Regions from separate parts of the Solibacillus silvestris genome, predicted to be linked through region 2. Evidence: riboswitches for the same ligand, from Rfam matches in the RefSeq annotation. Region 2 holds a riboswitch; the other holds the start of a gene.
The links. Region 2 has a riboswitch for cobalamin ahead of ACTHOQ_RS01895 (cobalamin adenosyltransferase family protein). Riboswitches for the same ligand answer to the same signal wherever they lie in the genome.

Region 1: linked by a shared signal. The riboswitch ahead of cobJ (precorrin-3B C(17)-methyltransferase) and the one ahead of ACTHOQ_RS01895 (cobalamin adenosyltransferase family protein) in region 2 are both predicted to bind cobalamin.

The regions. Positions count from the first base shown of each region.
Region 1 covers NZ_JBQCJW010000001.1:75,036-80,446, reverse strand. The annotation lists gene ACTHOQ_RS00415 (ABC transporter permease) at 1-861, shown strand, start outside; cobalamin riboswitch at 1,078-1,264, shown strand; gene cobJ (precorrin-3B C(17)-methyltransferase) at 1,489-3,150, shown strand; gene cobK (precorrin-6A reductase) at 3,159-3,917, shown strand; gene ACTHOQ_RS00400 (precorrin-8X methylmutase) at 3,929-4,594, shown strand; gene ACTHOQ_RS00395 (cobalt-precorrin-5B (C(1))-methyltransferase) at 4,569-5,411, shown strand, end outside.
Region 2 covers NZ_JBQCJW010000002.1:124,542-129,952, reverse strand. The annotation lists gene ACTHOQ_RS01900 (FAD-dependent oxidoreductase) at 1-1,568, opposite strand, end outside; cobalamin riboswitch at 1,858-2,038, shown strand; gene ACTHOQ_RS01895 (cobalamin adenosyltransferase family protein) at 2,309-2,845, shown strand; gene ACTHOQ_RS01890 (bifunctional adenosylcobinamide kinase/adenosylcobinamide-phosphate guanylyltransferase) at 2,904-3,446, shown strand; gene cobS (adenosylcobinamide-GDP ribazoletransferase) at 3,459-4,232, shown strand; gene ACTHOQ_RS01880 (histidine phosphatase family protein) at 4,205-4,801, shown strand; gene ACTHOQ_RS01875 (bifunctional adenosylcobinamide kinase/adenosylcobinamide-phosphate guanylyltransferase) at 4,753-5,181, shown strand; gene ACTHOQ_RS01870 (ECF transporter S component) at 5,168-5,411, shown strand, end outside.

The DNA.
Region 1 (5,411 bases), on a different contig from region 2:
GCAAGAAGCACATATGATCATTTAGAGCTTTTTATTGATGAAAAGTGGCAAGGCGAAACGTTTAAAGCGATTGATATTGAAAAATTTGTGGAAGTCGGTAAGCTGCAATCTGTAGTAGGCAATGCAAATAATGGATTAATTGTTTCAGAGGAATATGCAGAGCTCTATCATTTAAAAGTCGGTGATCGGGTGCGCACCGGCAAATTCAATTTTGAAGCTCAGTCAGTCGTTGAACTTGAGTCGATGCAAATCATTGGGTTAACTACAACGGGCTTTTCTAATCTTCACATTATGATTGACTGGGATTCAGCAGTGGCGAAAGCGAGCGATACTTTATTAGTGGATGATATTATGATTGAAACAAAAAATATCGATGAAACATTACAGGAAATACAGTTCCTGCATGAGCGCTGGCCAGCACTTGGCTTTTCGGATATAGAGACATTTACAGCCGAAAACAATCAATTTTTTTATCAGCGCTGGAGCTTATTTATAAGCGTGCTTGCCATTTTAATTGGCGCTACATGTATTGGGGTAATCCAAACATTGATGTACACGATTTCCGGAAAAATGGAGGATTACACAATTCAGCGCTTAATCGGATTATCCCCCAACGGATTAATCAAGCTCATTTTATCGCAAGTTTTTTCATTTATTAGTTATGGTCTATGTATTGGGATATTCATCGGTTATATTTTTACGATGCTTATGGCGCTCATTGATACAGGCTCCCATATTGTTTTTGATTTCAAGTTGCTGCTCAATATTAGCGCGTTCTTTTTAATTTTAACGCTTATAGTATTTTTGATTCAAGGCTATTATATTAGCAGGAAAAATTTAGCTCAAAGGCTAATTCAGTAAAATGAAGATGAAGCGATATTCAGGCACAGGCAAAAATGAAGACATCCCATACTCGGAAAAAGATTATTTCCTCGATAAGGCAAGCCGCTTTCCAGCAACGTAGATCGTGAAGGAAAGAAAACGCATGTAATGCTCTATTTCCACAGGAATAAATTATCAATATTTTAAAAGTCATTTCATTTTTTAATAGACTATGTTATTTTTATAATAATTTAATAATTAGCAATTTGAATAAGTGCTTGCATATTTATGTGAGGTAAAAGGGAAATTAGTGAAAGACTAATGCAGCCCCCGCTACTGTAATAGCTGATGAAATCACAACAAATCACTGTCGAAATGATGGGAAGATGTGAAAGTAAAAGGAAGCTTAAGCCAGGAAACCTGCTTATTCAAACGATACTTACTTTTCGGAGGGAGAAGTATAGGCGAAACAAGTAATTGTTTTTGTGTTTTTCTATACTTTTTTAGTATTAATTTCACATGCCCGTACCTCTTTCTGACGAGAGGTACGGGCATTTTTTATTTCTTAGTGGATACGTAATACTAGTTTTTTTGGATCCACATAAGAAAAATTATCATCACTCCCTATGGGGCGAGATGTATTTTTCTATAACGGAGGGTGTATACATGCAAAAGGGAAAAATCTTTGTTGTAGGGTTCGGTCCTGGAGATCGTGAACATATAACAAAACGTGCAGTCGATGCGCTACAGCAAAGTGACCATATTATGGGCTACAAAACGTATGTAGAACTGATCGAGCATTTAGTGACAGCGAAAACCATTGTCAGTACGGGAATGACTGAAGAAGTTTCACGTGCACAAGAAGCTGTAAAACAAGCTGAAGCCGGCCATATTGTTGCCGTTATTTCCAGTGGGGATGCGGGTGTTTACGGGATGGCGGGGCTCGTATATGAAGTATTAATCGAAAAGGGCTGGACTGCAAAAGAAGGCATTGAAGTAGAAGTTGTTCCGGGTATATCTGCCATTAACTCCTGTGCCAGTTTACTCGGTGCTCCGGTTATGCATGATTCGTGCACGATTAGTTTAAGTGACCATTTAACACCATGGACGGTCATTGAAAAACGGATTGAAGCGGCGGCAATGGCGGATTTTGTCATCGCATTCTATAATCCGAAATCTGGCAGACGTACGAGACAGATTGTTGAAGCCCAACGAATTTTGCTTAAGTATCGTTCACCGGATACACCTGTTGGGCTAGTAAAAGCTGCATACAGGGATACGCAGGATATTGTGTTAACAACATTAGAGGAAATGCTGGAACATGATATCGGAATGCTCACAACAGTAGTCGTAGGGAACTCTTCAACATTTTACTATGATAATAAAATCATTACCCCACGCGGCTATCAGCGTAAATATACGTTAGGAGAAGAAAAACAACTGTTAAAACCGCATCAACGTTTGAAAAAAGAAGCGGAACCGTGGGCATTGGATCAGGAAACGGGTGAAGCAAAGACCGGGTATGAAAAAATTGAAGCTATCGAGAAAAAAATAGTTGAACCAGCAGCCATTAAAACAACCGCATTACAGCTTGCAAATGAAGCATTAGCGCTCGTACATAAAGAAACGTCAGTAGTAAAAGTTGAAGAAAATCCTTTTTTAGTTCAGCAAGAAGTGGAATCCATATTTGAGTTTGCGGTATCACCAGGTGTTGCCAATAAATTGATTACACCTGCACAAATGATTACATTGGCAAAGGTTGTAGGGGAACGGGGTACGATGGAATATACGCCCGATCATCGTCTCGTGTTGAAGGTACCAACTGATTCACCTCAAAGAATAGTAGAAACGGTAGAAAAAACGGGTTTACTTGTTCAACCTGTCGGCGACGTAGTAATCGTCAAGGCGTGTGATTTCTGTTACGGCGAAAAAGCGGAATCCATTCCTTATGCTGAACAGATCATGGAAACGCTCGGAGGCATTAAAATGCCGAAAGAGCTGCATGTCGGAATTAATGGGTGCGGAATGGCTTGTTATCGAGCGGTTTTTGATGATATCGGCATTGTTTACCGCAAGAAAAAGTTCGATTTGTTTATCGGTTCGAAGCCAGTCGGACGAACAGCCCATGCTGCACAACCTGTCCTGGAGGGGATCGAACCGGAAAAATTGATTCCTTTACTAACGGATATCGTTGCGGACTATAAAGAAAATGCCCATCCTAATGAGCGTTTCTTTAAATATTTTAAACGTGTGAAGAAAATACTGAATTTCAATTATGTTGATATGTCATGCAAAATTAAAGTGGAAGAAGCCCCATGTGGAGATTAGGTGAGACGATGATTTTATTTTTAGCAGGAACAAGTGATGCAAGAGAGCTGGCGATTCGATTAATGCAAGCCGGCTATGATCTGGTGGCCACTGTTGTTACGGATTCTGCTGCTGCGAGTCTAAAAGATGCGAATGTTCCATATCATGTCGGTCGCTTAACAGTACAGCAAATGACGGAACTGATCGAAGAACGACACGTAACAATGGTGGTAGATGCAAGTCATCCGTATGCGGAAGAGGCTTCTAAAACAGCGATGGCTGCTGCAAATATAACGGGTATACCCTATATTCGATATGAACGTCCACAACAAAGCTATGTACATCCGCTTGTTACGGAAGTGGAAACGTATAAAGAAGCGGCAATTGCTGCATCCGCACATTCAGGAACAATTATGTTGACGACAGGCAGTAAAACGCTCGCCGTTTTTACGGAACAATTATTACATAACGAAAACATTCGTCTTGTCTGCCGGATGCTGCCAAATAAAGAGAATATGGATAAATGCAATGCACTAGGTGTGAAGCAACGCGATATTATCGCAATCCAAGGACCGTTTTCTAAAGAATTGAATAAAGCGCTTTACGAACAGTTCAGCACAACACTTATTATTACAAAGGAAAGCGGGAAAGTCGGTTCGGTAGACGAGAAGATGGATGCGGCATTAGAGCTTGGCATTCCTGTCATTTTAATTAAGCGACCAAAAATACACTATGAAAACTTATGCACTTCATTCGACAAAGTGTTTGAAAAATTAGGAGGCAAATAGCAATGGCAAATATGAATTTTAATACAGACTTCGTACCACTAACGGTAGACCCGGACAAAATTTATGACTATAGCTTTGCGATGATTAAAGAAGAAATGGGCGAACATCCATTTACAGATGAACAATGGCTTGTTGTTCGCCGCGTTATCCATGCTTCAGCAGACTTCGAACTGGGCCGCAGCATGATTTTTACGGATGATGCCATTGAAGCGGGAATTCAGTCGATTTTAGCAGGACGTCATGTTGTAGCAGATGTTCAGATGATTGAAAGTGGTTCTGGTCGCAAACGATTCCAAAAACATGGCGGGGATCTGCATTGTTATATCGCAGATGAAGACGTTTCAATTGAAGCCAAAAAACTTGGAACAACTCGTGCCATTATTTCGATGCAAAAGGCGACGCAATTACAAGAAGGTGGTATTTATGCAATTGGGAATGCCCCAACAGCTTTACTTGAATTAATTCGCCTGGTTAAAGAAGGTCTCGCAAAGCCTGATTTAATCATTGGAATGCCTGTTGGGTTCGTTTCGGCAGCAGAATCTAAAGCGGAATTAGCGATTTTAGAAGGAATTCCGTTTATTACGAATGTAGGAAGAAAAGGTGGCAGTACTGTAACCGTCGCAGCATTAAATGCCATCTCAATCATGGCTGATGAACGAGCAAAAGAAGCGAAATAAAAAAGATCCGTCGGAAATGCGTCACGGCTATACAACAGGAGCTTGTGCAACTGCGATGACAAAGGCTGCCCTGTACGCACTTGTGACGGGTGAAGTCCCAAAAGATGTAACAATACATTTACCTGTAGGACAGGATGCCACATTTACAGTGGCATCATTTGTAGTAAAGGACAATGAAGTGATGTGTGAAACGATTAAGGATGCCGGGGATGATCCGGATGCAACGCATAAAGCACGCATTCAAAGTACCGTTCGTTTTGTAGAGAAAAGCGGTGTCCATTTGGATGGCGGAGTCGGTGTTGGTCGTGTGACAAAAGCAGGATTGCCCGTCCCTGTCGGGGAAGCGGCAATTAACCCTGTTCCGAGAAAAATGCTTCATGGTGTCGTCGAAGAAGCGATACAACTTTTCCAAATTGACAAAGGAGTCGAAGTAATTATTTCAGTTCCGGACGGTGAGGAAATAGCGAAAAAGACGTTAAATGCAAGGCTTGGTATACTGGGCGGCATATCCATATTAGGTACACGAGGAACGGTCGTGCCCTTTTCAAGCTCCGCTTATATGGCGAGTATCGTGCAGGCGATCAGTGTTGCAAAAGAAGCAGGCTGTGAACATCTTGTCATCACAACCGGCGGACGCAGTGAAAAATACGCGATGAAACAATATCCGCACTTACCAGAAGAAGCATTTATAGAGATGGGAGATTTTGTCGGTTTTACATTAAAGCATATTGCCCGAAAAGAGATTCCCCAAGTATCGCTTGTCGGGATGATGGGGAAATTTTCTAAGGTAGCACAGGGTGTCATGATGGTGCATTCG
Region 2 (5,411 bases):
ATAGAGGAAGAGCAGTTGCCGCATGCATAGACGCCTTCAATTGCGGTACCGTCCTCACGCAATACCCGTGCATTTTTATCTATTACAACACCGCCTTTTGTTCCGATATCGCCAGGATATACTTTTAATGCATAATAAGGCGGGCTGTTTAATTCAAGTAAATTCGGATTTTTCAATGTCGGGTCCCCATAATATTTGTCATGTGCTGTTTCGCCTCGATGGAAATCCAAATCTTTGCCATTTTGCGCAAAGCCATTAAAGCGTTCGATCGTCTTCACTAAATTTCCTGTCGGGATATTAAGCTTTTGTTCGAGCTCGTTCACTGTTTGTCCTGTAAAGACTATATTATTTTTGAAATATTCTTTTGGGAAACCTTGCATCGGGAAGAGACCTGCAAACAGGTAGCGCTTTTTGGAGCGGCTATCTAAAATAATCCATGAAGTAATAGCCTTTCCGCCTGTTTTTTCATTGTGCTCGTACATTTTATCGACAAACTCATGATAAGGTGTCGGTTCGTTAATATAGCGATGCCCTTCTTGATCGACAATAATCATATTCGGAATGCCGCGGTCTGCCACTAGGAAAAACGGTCTTCCTTTATGATCGATAATAGAAGGCGCTCCCCACACACGATCCATTAAGCCGAATTTTGCATAAAGCTTTTCAAATGGAGAAATAATGTCGCCTGTTTGCCCATGAGGCGAGCTCGTCCATGCCGCATTTTGGGGAGTCGGCAAAAAGCGTTCTCGTTTTTCCTGGTCTTTCGAAAAGCCGCCTGACCCGAAAATAACGCCTTTTTCAGCTTTAATCGCAATTTCCTGCCCTTCTTTTATAGCTTTTATACCGATGACACGGTCCTGTTCATATATAAAATCTGTAAAAGGTGTTTGCAGCCACATTTCGCCATTTAATCCTTTGTAGGTCAACCCCATGCGAGCCATAAGCGCCTGCCCTAAAGCCGCATAATTTTTCTTTAGCAGAAGATGCTTTATTAATCGCCAGCCTAATGTCAGCGATCTTGCTTTTCCGGCAGTCGTTCTTGTGATCATATTCACTTTGACAAAGTCTTGCCCGGTCATAACAAAGCCCTTCGTATCAATCGTTGGAGGCAGGAGCTTATCCTTCCAATCTCCCAATTCATTTATATCTATTAACAGAGGCTCAATCGAACGTCCCGCGCCTTTTCCGCCTGGTAATGCAGGGTAATAATCCGAATAGTTTTTAGCATAGGAAAAACGCATATGCTTGCTTGCATTATGCATATAATCAAGCATTTCAATGCCCTTTTTTAAGTAAGTCTCTTTTATTTCATCATTTACAATATCGCCGACAGTCGCATCCAAATAAGTTTTTGCCTCTTCATAGGAATCTGCAGCATTGGCTTCCACCAAATAGCGGTTGTTTGGTATCCAAACACCTCCGCCGGATAAAGCGGAAGCCCCGCCGAAATGCTTTTCCTTTTCGATTAAAAGCGTTTTTAAGCCTTCATTTTTCGCTGTAGTGGCCGCAGCAAATCCTGATGCGCCAGACCCGACGACAACTACATCATATTCAAAATCCCATTTCATTACATAACCCCCTTGGCAGATTTTTTATTACCTGTATTTGTAAATATATTATAGCAAGCAGAGTTGGGGAATAGAAATTAAACGTATTATATCTACTTTGAATTAATTTTTTCTGCTTTAAGCGTAAAATTTATATTGAGTTGTGTTGAAAAGCTTTTGGCGGAATTTCGATTCTTCCATCAAATAATCAAGGAAAGAGGAAGAAAACGTCCAACTGATGGAATTCCATTTCAATGGAAAGTTATTTGCATAATGCCTGTAGTGTGTTAAAGTAAGTTTTACAAATCAAATAAATCTGCAGGGAAAAGATGCAAATTGCATAAATGGGAATTCGGCGGAAATCCGAAGCTATGTCCGTAACTGTAAGCGCAAATGAAAGTGAACGAGATTGCCACTGTTTTTGACGGGAAGGCATTCATGAGTAGAGAGCTGCGCGGAGCCAGGAGACCAATCTTTTTCTGATCGTGACACACCTCTTCGGAATTTGAGAGAATGTACGGCATTAAAAATCTTTTCGTCATTTCATAGGAATCGATCTTGATATTTTGAGCCATCCATTTTCTTGGGTGGCTTTTCTTATTGATAAAGAATGCAGAATCGGTTGTTGGAGCTTAATTAGAGAAAACTGCCGCATTATCGGAAATCCTGCAGTTTTAAAGCTGGCATAAGTTTTTGGGAGCTTAGTGTGTCCATCGTGTATGCGGAATAAAATATAAAATTTGAAATGTGAGGAACTTTAGATGAAAAAAGATATTCGTTATTCATGTTATCCATTTATGCGCGAAAAAAGCTCATGCGTCGATTATGAAATTCGTACAGATTCATTGACGACACGTATCGGAGCGGTCATCCCGACATTATTGGACGATGAAAAAGGGCAGATTGTATTGGAGGACTTGCGTATTATCCATCCGCTTGCATACCATGCCAACGGTTCTGTGCGCGGAAAATTGGCGATTACAGAAGAGGATTTAAGCTGGCTAAGTGACCGCTATGATTTTTATGTGAGCAATGTAAAAGAGACAATTCAACAGTTTTTGCTGCCACAAGGGGTGGAAAGCTCAGCAAGGCTGCATATTTGCCGAAGCGAAGCGAAAAAATCGTACCGTGCATTGCATAAGGTAAGTGAAGAGCGAGAAGTGCCCGAAATTTTATTCGACTTTTTAGGGCTTTTAGCGAATGTATTTTTCGTCATGGCAGTTTATATGAACAAAGAGCATTCATTCGAAGAAATTCCGTTCATCTCGAAATCCTATCCGACAAAAAAGGCAAAATAGAAGAACATAGCTCAATATTGAGCATGTTCTTTTAATCTTCCATATGGGGGTGCTGGCAATGATTTTTATTACAGGTGGCGTGCGCAGCGGGAAAAGCGCCTTTGCAGAAAAACTGGCGAGTCAAAATGGTCCTGGTAAAAATTATTATTATATTGCAGCAGGTGCGGCATTTGACGATGAGATGAAAGCACGGATAAAAAGACATCAGCTTGATCGTCAACGCCAAAGTACCGAGTGGCGAACGATTGAAATACATGTGAATATTCCTGAGGAGCTCGGACGTTTATCGGAAAATGATGTCGTGCTTTTTGAATGTGTGACGACATGGCTTTCGAATGTATTGTATGAAAGCGAATCAGCCGAGCAGCGCAGCGAATATATCCACAATTCGATTGAAATGTTAAAAAGCGAATTCGACAACTGGCATGCGCAAGGTGCTCAAATAATAATCGTGTCAAATGAAGTGTTGGACGAGCAATCATCAAAATTTGATGAAGTGAATTTATACCGCAAAAATTTGGGCCAGCTTCATCAGTGGTTCGTTAATCGGAGTGAAGAAGCATATGAAGTACAATTTCAGCTTGTGCAACAATGGAAATAAGGAGGGCGCAAATTGAAAAACAGCATAACGGGTTTTCTATTGGCATGGCAGTTTTTTTCGGCTGTACCGATAAAAAAGCAGCTTGATATGAATGCCAAATCGGTTACATGGATGTATGCCTTTTTGCCGATTATTGGTTTATTCATTGGCGCAATAATTGGAAGTGCAGTTTTTGCGCTTGCCGGCTTTAGCGATATTTCCAGCTTGCTCCTCGCCATATTGATTGTTGTCGGTTTCATTCTGCTCACAGGCGGTCTTCATTTAGATGGCTGGATTGATATGAGTGATGCCTTTTTTTCTTACGGAGAAAAAGAAAAACGATTGGGAATCTTGGATGATCCGCGCACAGGTGCCTTTGGTGTTATTAGTGTTTTTTGTTTACTGCTTTTAAAGATAGGCTTCATTTATGAATTTCTTTTAAAGGGACATTCCGCAATCATCCCATGTCTTATTTTTATTCCGTTAATCGCGCGCACAGGGATGCTGATTTACTTTTTAACGATGCAAACAGCAAAGCAAACAGGACTCGCGGCGTATTTTAAAAGTATGGTCAATTCAAAAAAGCTCGCTGTTTTACTCGGTTTGCTTTGTGGGGCTTTATTTGCGATTTGGTTCTATATAGGGGCATATAGCTTATATGTTTTATTTTTCACAATGCTTGTCATTGTTGCACTTTACCGAAACTGGTCACGGAAGCATTTTGGAGGGGTGACGGGCGATTTGCTTGGCGCATTAGGCGAGGGTTTGGAGGTTGTGCTATGGCTAACGGCATTACTGTGCATTTAATCCGGCATGAAAAAACAGAAGCGAACAGAGAGCGGAAATATATCGGCTGGACAGATGAACCGATTATTAAGAAAGTTCAAGCGCAGCTGCCGATCCAGCCACATGAAGTATTTGGCAGTGATTTGCAACGCTGCCTACAAACGGCTGCCTGCTATTTTCCGCAAACTCCATTTTTCGCTGAGGAAAAACTTAGAGAGCTAAACTTCGGCGATTTTGAAATGTGTACATATGAGCAATTACAGTATAATGAAATATACCGTGCATGGATTGACGATCCGCTCACTACGCCAATACCGAACGGTGAAAGCTTTTTGCAGTTTCAACAGCGCGTATTGGAAGGTTTTCGCCAAATTGTAAAACAAGATGGCGATTATACATTTGTCGTACACGGCGGGGTCATTCGATTATTGCTTGCGAAATATAGCGTGGAGGAGCAGTCATTTCAGCAAACGACCGCAAACCATCGAACTATATATACCCTTTGCTGGGGTTCGGTTGATGAACTAATAGGAGGTTTACGATGTACGTTATACTCGGAGGCGCATATAACGGTAAACGAGCATATGTGAAAGCTTTAGTCGCGAAATTACCTGAAAAGGAACTCGTTGTTTGTGAAGGGATATTGCCCCGCATAGAGAAGGTTACCGAAAATAAACGTTTTATTATTAGTGATTTTGAACAAATCATTTTACCGTATTTAGATGAGCCGGAAGAGCAGGCAGCACAGCGGATTTTTGAACATATCGCTGAAATTTCCGGGCAAGCGGAAGTTTTTTGCATTTGTGCAGATACGAGCCGTGGTGTTGTACCGCTTGAAAGGGGAGCGCGTCAGTTAAGAGATACTTGCGGTCGGCTATACCAGAAGCTTTGCAATGAAGCAGAGACGGTTATTCGTGTATGGTATGGCATTCCGCAATTTTTAAAAGGAGAGCATGATGGAAAAAACTAAATTGCGTTACATAATTTTAACGGCATTAATAGCAGCAATTTGCGTTATTGGAAGCTTTATTAAAGTGCCGGTTGGCGTGATTGCGACAGCTGCATTGGATTCCGCCCCAGCAGTTATTAGCGTCCTCTTTCTACCACCTGTTTTTGCAGGGGCAGCAGGTGCGCTTGGGCATATTGCAACAGGGCTTACATCCGGTTTTCCTTTAGGTGTTTTTCATGTTTTAATCGCAG